Regions from separate parts of the Marinifilum fragile genome, predicted to be linked through region 1. Evidence: riboswitches for the same ligand, from Rfam matches in the RefSeq annotation. Region 1 holds a riboswitch; the other holds the start of a gene.

Region 1 (5,919 bases):
AAATAAAGTGTGTACATATCCACCAAATTTAACAGAAAGTGGTAATTCCTTTTTTTGTGCGTTAAGACCTGAAATGCTTATGAATGAAACAAGAAGCAATAACAGAGTTTTTAATTTTTTCATCGATTTTGTTAGGTTTTAATTTGGCTGCAAATATAAAAATGATTTAAACATCTGCTAATTAGAATTAAAACATATTACCTCAGATTCGCTGAAAAATTGAATGAAAACTTTAACCTCACTGGCTGGGGAGGCTGATAATTCACAGGAATTATTTGCCTCACTCGTGGGGGAGGCACAATTTGCAACAACTTTTTATCCTCGATACTCAGGGAGGGAGAAAATGAGATACTATTTTAGTCTTTCTGCGTAGTAGAACACAAAATTGCGACAAAACTTTAACCTCACTGGCTGGGGAGGCTGACAATTCGCAGGAATTATTAGCCTCACTCGTGGGGGAGGCACAATTTGGAACAACTTTTTATCCTCGATACTCAAAGAGAATGAATATATTATAAACTATTGTCGGTATTCCTGAAATACAATCAATGGTCCTCCTTCAAATTCAATTCTGAAACTGTCACCCATCGATTCATTTAGCGTACCTTGCCACATCCAATCCAATTGCTGATTGGTTAAGGCATATCGCAAATTTGCTGTGGTAATTAGTGTATCTCTGTTTGGTGAGAAAATGGATACTTGTTGTCTGGTAAAGCTATCAAAATTCTTTGAGCGAACTATTGGAGTAAACACACCATAGCTGGTTAGCATTTTAACCCTTATCTTTTTTGCATACTGCGGTAAAAGAAATACATTGCCAATCATATGATCATCGCGCTTACCCGTTGCTCCAACTATAGCTATTTCGTTGTACTTATTGGCAATGCACCATTCAACTGCCTTGGTCAAATCATTGGTATCCTGATTTGAAAAGTGATGAATAATATCCCTATACTTCCATTTCAATTCGGAATCTAAAGAATCCAAATCACCAATAATGGCGAAAGGTTCTAATCCTGCTTTTTCCAGATTGTTAATTGCACCGTCGCAACAAATGATATGTTTTGATTCTTTTAGTTCCTTTAATGGGATTTCGTGAGTAGGAAAGGCTCCGTTTGCCAATATTACAGCTTTCTTTTGCATTCTAGATTGGTGATGATAAAATTTGAGCCTGTAAATTTAATTAATTACCTGAAATAGCCTGAGAACGAAGCATGTCTTTTTTCCATTGCAGATAGCCTACCAAGGCCAATACTGTATAGAAGAAAAACAAAACGGTTGTTGGATAAAGACCTTTATAAATGTATAAACCCATAGAAACAGCATTTACGACAACCCAAACCAGCCACTGCTCTAAAATTTTTCTGGCCAGCATCCATGTTGCAACAATGCTTAAGGCAGTTGTAAAAGCATCCCAATATGGAATTGATGCATCGGTAAAGTTTACCAGTATGTAAGCAATAAAAACATAAATCAACATGCTTGCGCCAAATAGTGTTAGGAACAAAGCGCGACTTAGTCTGACCACAGGAAGCTGATCATCACTTTTATTGGCTCCCCTTGACCAAAGTACCCATCCATAAATACTGATAAAAACATAGTAGAACTGTAGTGACATATCAGCATACAGCTTGGCCACAAAAAACACATAGATATACATTACAGATGTAAGTAAACCTACTGGCCACAACCATTTATTCTGTTTTATTTCAAGGTACAGGAATAATAATCCTGATATGGTTCCTATGATTTCTACAATATTATCAATTATCCAGGTCATATTTTTAATTTAGGTAGAGACGTACGGCCGTACGTCTCTACAAATATTATCTTAAAATCGCAATGTCACACCTGCCAGAACATTTGTTCCTGCCTGTGGATAATAGTATTTCCATGTTTTTTCAACACCTTGCTCATACCAGTTTCCACCATATGCATTATTTTCATATTTGGCATCAAGTACATTGTTAATGCTTAACTGGAAAGCAACTTCTTTCATCCAACTTGGCTTGATACTGTAGTTCAATCTTAGGTTATGAACATGGTAAGCATCCAATTTTCGATCTGCACTCGCAGTATTGTCAAAGTACTGTTCCCCTACATACTTACTTACAAAACTTACATCAAAACCTTTTGCTGGAGTCCATGTTAAAATACTACTTCCAACTTTTTCTGGTGAGTAACTAATGTCAGTATCTCCTAGTTCTTTCCCTTTGTACTCTTCGTTCCAATTTTCATCGTAGTAAGTTGAATACTCTACAAAATCTTTAATTCTATTACGACTCAAAGTAAGGTTGGCATCCCATTTTAAAGTTGGTAAAATCTGAACGCCCCAAATCAACTCAACACCTGCTCTGTAACTCTTATCTACATTTGTCATGATATCGTAACCAACACTATTCTTTTCGCCTGTTGGTACCAACTGGTCTCGATAGTACATGTAGTAAAGGTTAACTCCGAAAGTAGCATTTTTAGATTTATAGTTGTACCCTAGTTCATAATCGAATAATGACTCATCAACAGGATATGAATTTGGATCGCCTTTGGCATCTTTAAAGTTTGCACGAGTTGGCTCACGATGTGCTACACCAAATGATGCATAAGCTGAGTTTCTATCGTTAAGGGTATAATACAATCCCACTTTAGGGTTGAAGAAATCAAATTTATGCTCCTGAACCAATGGCAAAAGATCATCATCCGTACCATCCATATCGTAAGAAATATGACGATACTGAACATCTCCATAAGCATTTAATTTATCGCTTAATTCAACATTCATCTTGGCAAAAACATTGTAATCGGTCTTTTCTCCAGTATTCAAATACCATTGATGTCCATTAGGAACTCCACCTTTTTGAGCCCAAAGAATATTACCGAAGTGATCACCATCATAACGATTCCAAGCACCACCGAAAGATGCATCTACCTTATTCTTACGATAGTTCAATGAGTAAGTAAACCCATAAAAGTCGTTCTTCAACCACTTTTGACGAGTTAAATCAGTTTTGGTAACTTCCTTTCCATCAACAGTAGGATTTGTTAACCCATAAGACTTGTAATCGGTAGTATGATAATCATTATCATCATCTTGAAACTGCTCATAGAAGCCTTTTCCTTTTGTATAATGCAATGCAGCATTCAAATTCAAGTTCGAAGTTAATTCCTGAGAGTAGAATAACTGGTAATGTGTTTGCTTGTAATTATCAGTTTGATTGTCGTAATATCTGGTAACACCATTTTCGTCGGTATATTCTCCTGCAGGATTGTATCTTCTGTCTTCATAATCATTAGGATCATCGGTGTTGATATTTGGGTTTCCCCACCAGCTGATACCTGTTTTCTGGTCACCTGAGATGATGTTGAATTTCAACATGCTTCTTTCAGTATAGTAAGTCCCACTTGCAAAAAATGATTCATGATCAGAAAATGCACGATCAACAAATCCGTCAGACTTTAACTTTGAATAACGAGCATCAAAACTAAATTTTCCATTGATTAATCCTGTTCCAGCTTTGAATGTATTACGGAAAGTATTGAACGATCCTGCAACACTTTGAACTTCGGCATAAGGTTCTGCGTTCACATTTTCTGTTTGGAAGTTAATGGTAGCACCGAAAGCTGCAGCACCATTGGTAGATGTTCCAACTCCACGCTGAATTTGAATGTTATCAACTGATGAAGCAAAGTCTGGCATGTTTACCCAAAATACACCTTGCGATTCTGAATCATTCAATGGCACACCATTAATTGTAACGTTAATACGAGAAGCATCAGTACCACGAATACGTAAAGCTGAATAACCAACACCATTACCTGCTTCTGATGATTCAACCAATGAAGGAGTCAAACTTAACTGGTATGGAATATCCTGACCTGTATTTTGCTTCCTCACCTCTTCTCCACCCAAATTGGTTACTGCTACTGGAGCTTTATTTCCTGCTCTTGTTGCTGCAACCAGAACCTCGTCGGCCATTATGGCAGTTGGATTTAATTTAAAATCTAAATTCTTTGATTCAGTAAGCTTTACAGAACTTTCCTTTGTTTCATAACCCAAAAAAGAGATCACAAATTGGTATTCTCCAGCTTTTAAATTTGTAAACTGATATTCACCATATGAATTGGCAACAGTTCCCAAATAAGTTTCTTTCACTGCAATTGCTGCCCCAGGTAGAGCATTTCCGCTTTTATCGGTAACTTTCCCTTTTAAATTTAATTGTGAAAAACCGATAAAGCATACAAATTGCAATACAATTAACAGAGTTGCTCTGCGCAAGACAGAGTTCATTTGCTTAAACATTGTGTAATAAATTAAAACGTTAATAAAATATTGCAATGAGGTATATATAAGATCAGGTTGGCGAAAAGTTAGCTCGCAATTTTCCTACGCCGGCATTATCCGGATCAGGTGTAAGGGTATGATCTCAGCCAGTTATAATTAGGCACCCCACTGTGATTTGGCGCAAAGATAGTCTGAAAACTAGCAAAAACAAAAAAGTCGGCAAAAAGCCGACTTTCAAAACCTAAACTATTATAATTACTCTAACCTATAATCAATTTGGGGCTTTCACTCCCAAAACGTCATTAATTGCTTTTACAAATGTGGCCTTAGGCAAAGCACCTTGAGCCATTGTTGGTTTACCTTCCATCGGCACAAACAGCAAAGATGGTATACTTCTGATTCCAAATGCAGCTGATACTTTTTGAGCCTTATCGGTGTCTACTTTATAAATCTGAATGGCATCGCCATATTCCTTTTGCAATTCCTTTAGTACAGGAGCAATTCTTTTACAAGGTCCACACCAATCGGCGTAGAAATCAACAATTACAGGCTTATTCCCTTCAAATTTCCAATCGCCACCTTTTTCGTAATCAAATACCATTTCTTTAAAACTATCATCATCTAAATGAATAATTTTAGCATCAGAATTCGATTGTGCGTAACTATTGGTTCCCATAAAAGCAACCAACATTATTATTAAAAATCTCTTCATTTTCTCTTTCTTTTCTAGTGCAAACACCGTTTCAGTTTTAATTCATTATCGCTCTAAAGCTAATAATGATTTGCTTTAAATTGTGTCTGCTCAACGACCGTTAATAACTCTTTAACTTTTCAGTAATCAACGCATATATCAATTCACGATTGATTTTAAAAAGGTTATTCATTTATTGTGATCGCAATTATTTTGCCTCAACCTTTAAAACTTCTGCAAAGGCTTGTTTAAAATTCTCTTTTGATAAGGCTCCCTGTGCCATTTGTGGTTGCCCATCCTTAGGAATGAATAACAATGATGGAATACTTTGAATTCCGAACATTGCTGATAATTCCTGTTCTTTCTCAGTATCTATTTTATAAATATCCAAAGCTTCACCATATTCTGCCTTCAACTCATCTAAAATTGGAGCCACCATTTTACAAGGTCCACACCAATCTGCATAAAAATCTACCAAACATGGTTTGTTGCCTTCAAATTTCCAATCTTTATTTTTTTCGAAATCAAATACTTTTTCTTTGAAAGATTCTTTCGTTAAATGTTCTACCATAACTAACACCTAAATTAATTTATTACTTTATATATCTACAAATCTATATATTTTTATCAAACAATTAACATACCAAAGCCTATTTTTCTATGAATTTTCATAATCCCCTTAATTAATTGTAATTTTGTCAGGAAATTAAACAGTCGGTATGTCATGTATCGACAACACAGTAGTAACAGCCTGATTACAGGCTATATGACTAATAAATAAGTGAGAGAACATTTAAAACATCCTATATTTTCAATCATATCAGAAATTGTAACTGAGGAAAATCTTGAAAGCTATGTAATTGGAGGCTATGTTAGAGATATATTTTTAAAGCGCAATTCAAAAGATATTGATGTTGTTGTAATTGGCAGTGGTATTGAATTGGCTCAA
Region 2 (5,919 bases), 2.0 Mb from region 1:
GTTCACAAAGCAACAGGAAATTAATTGTTGATATACGGAGAAAGCAGCTTTCCAAAGTTCTTTTGTAAAAATGCCTACTGCTTGCATGTTTCCAAAAGTTGGTAAAAATGATTTACAGGTCCGTGCCCTTCTCCTATCTCGTAATCTGATCCAGCAATAATAGCATTATTGATGTATTCTTTTGCCCTTTTAGCAGATTCCTGAAGATCATACCCTTGCGATAAGAAAGCAGCAAATGCCGATGACATGGTGCACCCAGTGCCATGAGTATTTTTTGTTGTCAAGCGAAGAGATTTCATCTCTACGCTTTCCTGCTTTTCAAAATCGTAAAACACATCAATCAACTCATCCTCATTCAAATGTCCTGCCTTAAGCAAAACCGAAACTTTGTATTGATTCGCCAACTCAGCAGCACATTCAAACACATCTTCCTGTGTTGGGATTTGTCTTCCCAGAAGAATTTCTGCTTCAGGAATATTGGGCGTGATCACTTTCACCATTGGTATCAGCACCTTTTTTAATGTTGTAATGGCCTCATCCAACAACAACTTATCACCCGAAGTTGCCACCATTACGGGGTCGAGAACCACATTTTTAATTTGATATTTTTTTAGAGCATCAGCTACAACATGAATGGTTTCCGAAGAATGCAACATTCCAATTTTTATGGCATCAGCACCAATATCACTCAAAACCGCATCTATTTGCTCTGCTAATATCTGATTGGGAATTGCATGCACATTGCTTACGCCCACAGTATTTTGTACTGTTATTGCAGTGATAGCAGTGGCTGCATACGATCCACATGCCGAAATGGCTTTGATATCAGCCTGTATTCCTGCTCCACCGCCAGAATCGCTTCCTGCAATGCTTAGTACTCTATTATATTTCATTTTTTAACATTTATTTTAAACAGGCCATGTTTCCTTTTTATAAGCACTATCCCAAAACATCCACTCCATTTTAGATGCTTTAACAAAAGCATTCCACATTCGCTTTCTCTTCTCTATGGAAGTATGCACAGCCAGATGATCACAAATTTCTATTGCTTTTTCAACCGCAATCGCAAACTCTTCACCTCCGTAGGTATCTATCCAATTTTGGTATGGATTGTCTTTTCGATCCTGATTTTTCAGAATATAATCTCCCACTTTTTTGTAAATCCAAAAACAAGGCAAGACAGCTGCTGCGGCTTCTTCAACCGAGGCGGTAGCCAATTGCTTATGAATAAAAGAGGTGTAAAGCAGACAAGAAGGTGATACGCTACCATTCTGTCTTTTATCTTTTAAATAAAACTGATGCAATGCTTGCTCAACCGCAACGGTATCACTGGCAAAGTTTAAAAAGTCTTTTCTTTGCTCAGAATCTTCCAGTTTAACAGCAATTCCAGCCAACACTTTACCAAACTCTGCCAAATAAAGTGAATCCTGAGTCAAATAAAATTTAAATTTTTCATTGTCCAGTTCACCACTCATCAGTTCAATTATAAAAGGATGCTCTAGTATTTGTGTATAAATTCCTTCAATTCTTCTCCAGGCTTCTTCTGACCATTTCATGAATCAATTGCTTTTAGTGATAAACTCTTGTTAACGATTTCCTTCAGTTCTTTTGCTGCATTGCGCGGATCTTCTGCACAAACAATCGCCGAAACAACAGCAATTCCATCGGCTCCAGCCTTAATAATATCTGCTGTATTTGCCGAATTGATACCACCAATAGCCACAGCTGGATGCTTGGAAAAACTCATAATCTCCTCCACTCCACCTAGTTCCAATGGCTTGGCAATATCATTTTTGGTTTGAGTAGAAAATACTGGCGATAAACCAATGTAATCAACATCTAGTTGGTTTGCTTGCTTTGCCTGTTCAATATTCTCCACCGATAGTCCGATAATTTTTTTCGGCCCTAAAATCTGACGTGCTACATCAAAAGGTAAATCACTCTGACCAATGTGCAAACCATCTGCATCCACTGCCAAGGCAATATCTAGTCTATCATTTATAATTAGAGGTACTTTATATGGCTCCAGAATCTTCTTAATTGCACAAGCCTGATTGTAAAATTCTCTGGTAGAAGAATTCTTATCGCGAATTTGAACCATAGAAATACCTCCTTTTACTGCCTCTTCAACAATATCTTCAAGGGCTTTCCCATTGGCCAGTTCTTTATCTGTTACCAGATATAAACTTAAATCTTCCCTTATCATTCTACCGTACAAAATGCTTGTTCAATTTCAACTTTGCTTAGATTATACAAACAGTCCAAGAAATTCATTTGCAAGCTTCCAGGTCCATTAGATTTCGCTGTTGCCAATTCTCCAGTAATTCCCATTACAGTCATTCCATTAACGGCTGCTTCAAATAAATTATCGTTGGTAGCAGCAAAAGCTCCCAATAGAGCAGTTGCCGTACATCCCATTCCTGTTACCTTTTCCATCATCGAAGTTCCAAAGGCAACATTTTCAACTCGATTACCATCTGTGATATAGTCTACTTCTCCACTAACTACCACAATACACTCGTGCAATTGAGCCAAATATTTTGCAGAATCGATTGCTGAACTCGTAGATTCAACACTATCAACCCCCTTGGTTTTCATTTCCTGATTTACCAAAGCCATTATTTCAGATGCATTTCCTCTGATAATTTCTGGATTGCAATTGTTAATAATTCTCGTGGCTATTTCATTGCGGTAAGGTGTAGCGCCCGCACCTACAGGATCAAATACAATTGGAATTTTACTTTCATTAGCTCTCAATCCAGCAATAATCATTGATTCAACCCATTCCTTTGATAAAGTTCCCATGTTTAGAACCAACGCCGAAGCAATGCCAACCATGTCCTTCACTTCTTCCTGAGCATGTGCCATCACAGGCGAAGCCCCAATGGCAAGAAGTGCATTTGCGGTATTATTCATCACCACATAATTGGTAATGTTGTGCACCAAAGGAGAACTTTTTCTGATTGCTTCCAGGTTTTCTACAATTACTTTGTGATTCATTTATTTAATAATTTTAGGTTAGATAGAAGTCTCAAGATTAAAATAATCATTGTAGTGAGTCTTTAATAGTTATTTTAATCATGCTCGTTTCATCTTTCTATTTTTTAACAGCACAAATCGCCACATAATCACCACAATCATATCCTTCAATTGGTTCTTCGGCCACTTGATTCGAATACAGAGGATGCTTTGTTAGTGTTTGTGCAAATTGAAGATCCTTAAAGTTAGCATTTTTAATCATTTCTATTTTCTCCAAAGTCGTTCTCCACTTGGCAACTTTTACCAATTCTATTGGATATGGATCCCTGGGATGAACTCCTCCTAATAATTCATGTTCCCAAGTACCTACTGATTTAGCCAAATTGTAAAGAACCCCATACGAACTTTCTTTGGGTACATCAATCATTACAATTTTACCTCCTGGACGTAACGCTTCATAAGCTTTATCAACAGCCTTTTGTAAATCAGTAATATAGCTTGGTGTACCATTAAATAGAATCGTATCGAATTTCTCCTCTCCCAATTCCATTTCCTCGGCAGTCGTAATTTCAACATTTATGCCTCGCTCTTTGGCAAGAGCAGCCATTCCTTCTGATGGTTCAATTCCATTTTTAATGCTTATGCCAAATTCTTTGTCCAAAATGGTTTCGAATAGTCCACTTCCACATCCTACCGAGAATACATCTCCTGCATTTTCTAAGAAATGTGCCACTAATTTTACTTCCGAATAAAGAACATTTTCGTTTTCCAAAAACCATGCATCATAATCCGATGCATATTGATTAAATTTTGATCCCATTTTATGCTTTTGTTTTAAGTATTGTGCACAACAGTAGGAAACAAAAAAAAACCGCTCCACGAAAGTGAAACGGTTATATCTATATGGTAATAATTTATATCAGACAAATCGTTTCCCTACGCTACTATTATGCAGATCAGGTAAAAGGGTAAAATCTCAGCCTGAATAAATGATTCAAGCACCCCTAACGTGTTGACAAAGGTAAAATTATTTCATGAAATCTCTTGTATTTGTATAATAACCCGGAATAAAATATTTGGCTGGATCCTGGGCTATTCGTTCGTGATATCGAACACTTTCATAAATTGCTTCTGTAAGATGTAATGTAACTCCAATTATCTCCTGTCCAACTGTAAACGATTCTTTCTGGTAGTTTAAATTACCCAAATTTGACTTATCAAACTCCTTAAAACACTCTATTATAATCTCTTCCTTTTTTACATCAAAATTAAAAGGAGCTTTCTGTTCCTTATATTCCTTCCATTTGCTCAGATATTCCTCATCATTTAATACTTGTGCAAAACTAGAAAGAGAAACTAGTACAAATGCCAATAAACAAACAGTTGTTTTCATATGCATATCAGTTATTATGACTTAAATATACATTTATCATATCATCTAAACAAATTTGATATTCAACAATAGAATTAATTAAAAGTCAAACATATTATGCTATTATATTTTTTAAAACTATCACATAACAATAAGTAGGATGTAATTTTGTATTTTGGTAAATTTGGAAAAAAGAACTTTGATCCAGGTTAGGCTTCATCGGTTAAAATTTAAATAAGAAAAATGTATCAAAGAGACTATGTTTTAAGAATGATTGAGATGATTGGTGAATTGATCGCTCTAATTTTAGGTTTATTGAAAAAAAAGAACACAAAAAAAGCATCTCAGATTCTTGAGAATGCATATCGTGATTTTCTTAAAGAAGATGCTTCTTTCTTTAGGAGTTTGCCAAAAGATAAACTTACCAACAGTTTATTGCAAGAACACAACTATACCGATGAACATTTGCAGGTGTTAGCAGAATTATTTTATGCTGAAGCTGAAATACAGAATGCTAAAGAACAAAAAACACTTGCAAACGAATATTATGAGAAATCTTTAATTATATTTCGTTTTGTAGCCGAAAATTCTACAATGTTCTCTTTAAGTTTAGAAAATAAGATCAATATAATCGAAAACAAAATTAATTGTTGCAAATATTAAACATGACAAAGTTCATGTTGTAAAAGACCATATTTATTTGGTCTTTCATTTTGGAAACCGCTACATTTGTTGATAACCAACTTGAACCTTTGTAATGAGTTTTTTCCATAAGAGAACAAAAGCAGATACCGCTTTAAAATATTTTCATAAACCTCCGGGATATTACAATTGTGCACAAGCAATATTTAAAGCATTTCAGGAGGAATACCAAATCACAAACAATCAAATTGTTGAGCTTGCCAAATATGGTAATGGTAAAGCACCCAATGGATACTGTGGAGCCTACTATGCTGCTTTGGAACTGATTAAAGATAATCCTGATTTAAAAGAGGAGTTCACCAGAAGATTTCAAGAAAAATCAGATTATTTGACTTGCTTCGATATCAGGTTTAATTACTCAATGTCATGCAAAAACCTGGTAAAACTGGCTGCCAATTTGCTGGACGAAATTCATTCTGAACAAAAGGATTCAGAATGAAACCCATTCAGGTAACTGCAGCAATTATCCAAAAAGGTGATTTTATTTTGGTAGCACAAAGAAATCACCACGATGATTTGGGATTGAAATGGGAATTTCCTGGTGGAAAAATCGAAACAAACGAAACTGCTGAAGCATGCATGGTACGTGAACTTCATGAAGAGTTTGGCATTCAATCAAGAGTAACAGGCTTTCTGGGAGAGAACACTCACAATTATGGCAGTAAAATCGTTTGCCTAAAAGCATTTTTTGTTGAACATGTATCTGGCGAATTTCAAAAAAGAGTACACCAAAATATCAAGTGGGTACATTTCAATGAATTAGAAAACCTAGATTGGGCTCCGGCCGATATCAAGTTGGTAGATTTACTTCTTCAACATTTTCAATCAAGCAATTGATTTACTGAATCACGCAAAAAATCTCTGGT

Evidence for each region. A riboswitch is a leader RNA that binds a small molecule or an ion and turns the genes downstream of it on or off. The one in region 1 is predicted to bind thiamine pyrophosphate.
Region 2: it holds a riboswitch for thiamine pyrophosphate, as region 1 does, so the genes downstream of both, ACKPCA_RS07630 (methyltransferase domain-containing protein) here and ACKPCA_RS19100 (TonB-dependent receptor) in region 1, are expected to answer to the same signal.

What each region holds. Positions count from the first base shown of each region.
Region 1 covers NZ_OY781962.1:4,698,345-4,704,263, reverse strand. The annotation lists gene ACKPCA_RS19115 (DcaP family trimeric outer membrane transporter) at 1-123, opposite strand, end outside; gene ACKPCA_RS19110 (thiamine diphosphokinase) at 520-1,143, opposite strand; gene pnuC (nicotinamide riboside transporter PnuC) at 1,184-1,780, opposite strand; gene ACKPCA_RS19100 (TonB-dependent receptor) at 1,832-4,297, opposite strand; TPP riboswitch at 4,362-4,457, opposite strand; gene trxA (thioredoxin) at 4,551-4,991, opposite strand; gene trxA (thioredoxin) at 5,179-5,541, opposite strand; gene ACKPCA_RS19085 (CCA tRNA nucleotidyltransferase) at 5,752-5,919, shown strand, end outside.
Region 2 covers NZ_OY781962.1:1,934,069-1,939,987, forward strand. The annotation lists gene ACKPCA_RS07605 (TenA family protein) at 1-87, opposite strand, end outside; gene thiD (bifunctional hydroxymethylpyrimidine kinase/phosphomethylpyrimidine kinase) at 75-893, opposite strand; gene tenA (thiaminase II) at 909-1,556, opposite strand; gene thiE (thiamine phosphate synthase) at 1,553-2,206, opposite strand; gene thiM (hydroxyethylthiazole kinase) at 2,203-3,000, opposite strand; gene ACKPCA_RS07630 (methyltransferase domain-containing protein) at 3,098-3,799, opposite strand; TPP riboswitch at 3,896-3,995, opposite strand; gene ACKPCA_RS07635 (hypothetical protein) at 4,007-4,372, opposite strand; gene ACKPCA_RS07640 (hypothetical protein) at 4,595-5,014, shown strand; gene ACKPCA_RS07645 (C-GCAxxG-C-C family (seleno)protein) at 5,109-5,492, shown strand; gene ACKPCA_RS07650 ((deoxy)nucleoside triphosphate pyrophosphohydrolase) at 5,489-5,890, shown strand; gene folK (2-amino-4-hydroxy-6-hydroxymethyldihydropteridine diphosphokinase) at 5,875-5,919, opposite strand, start outside.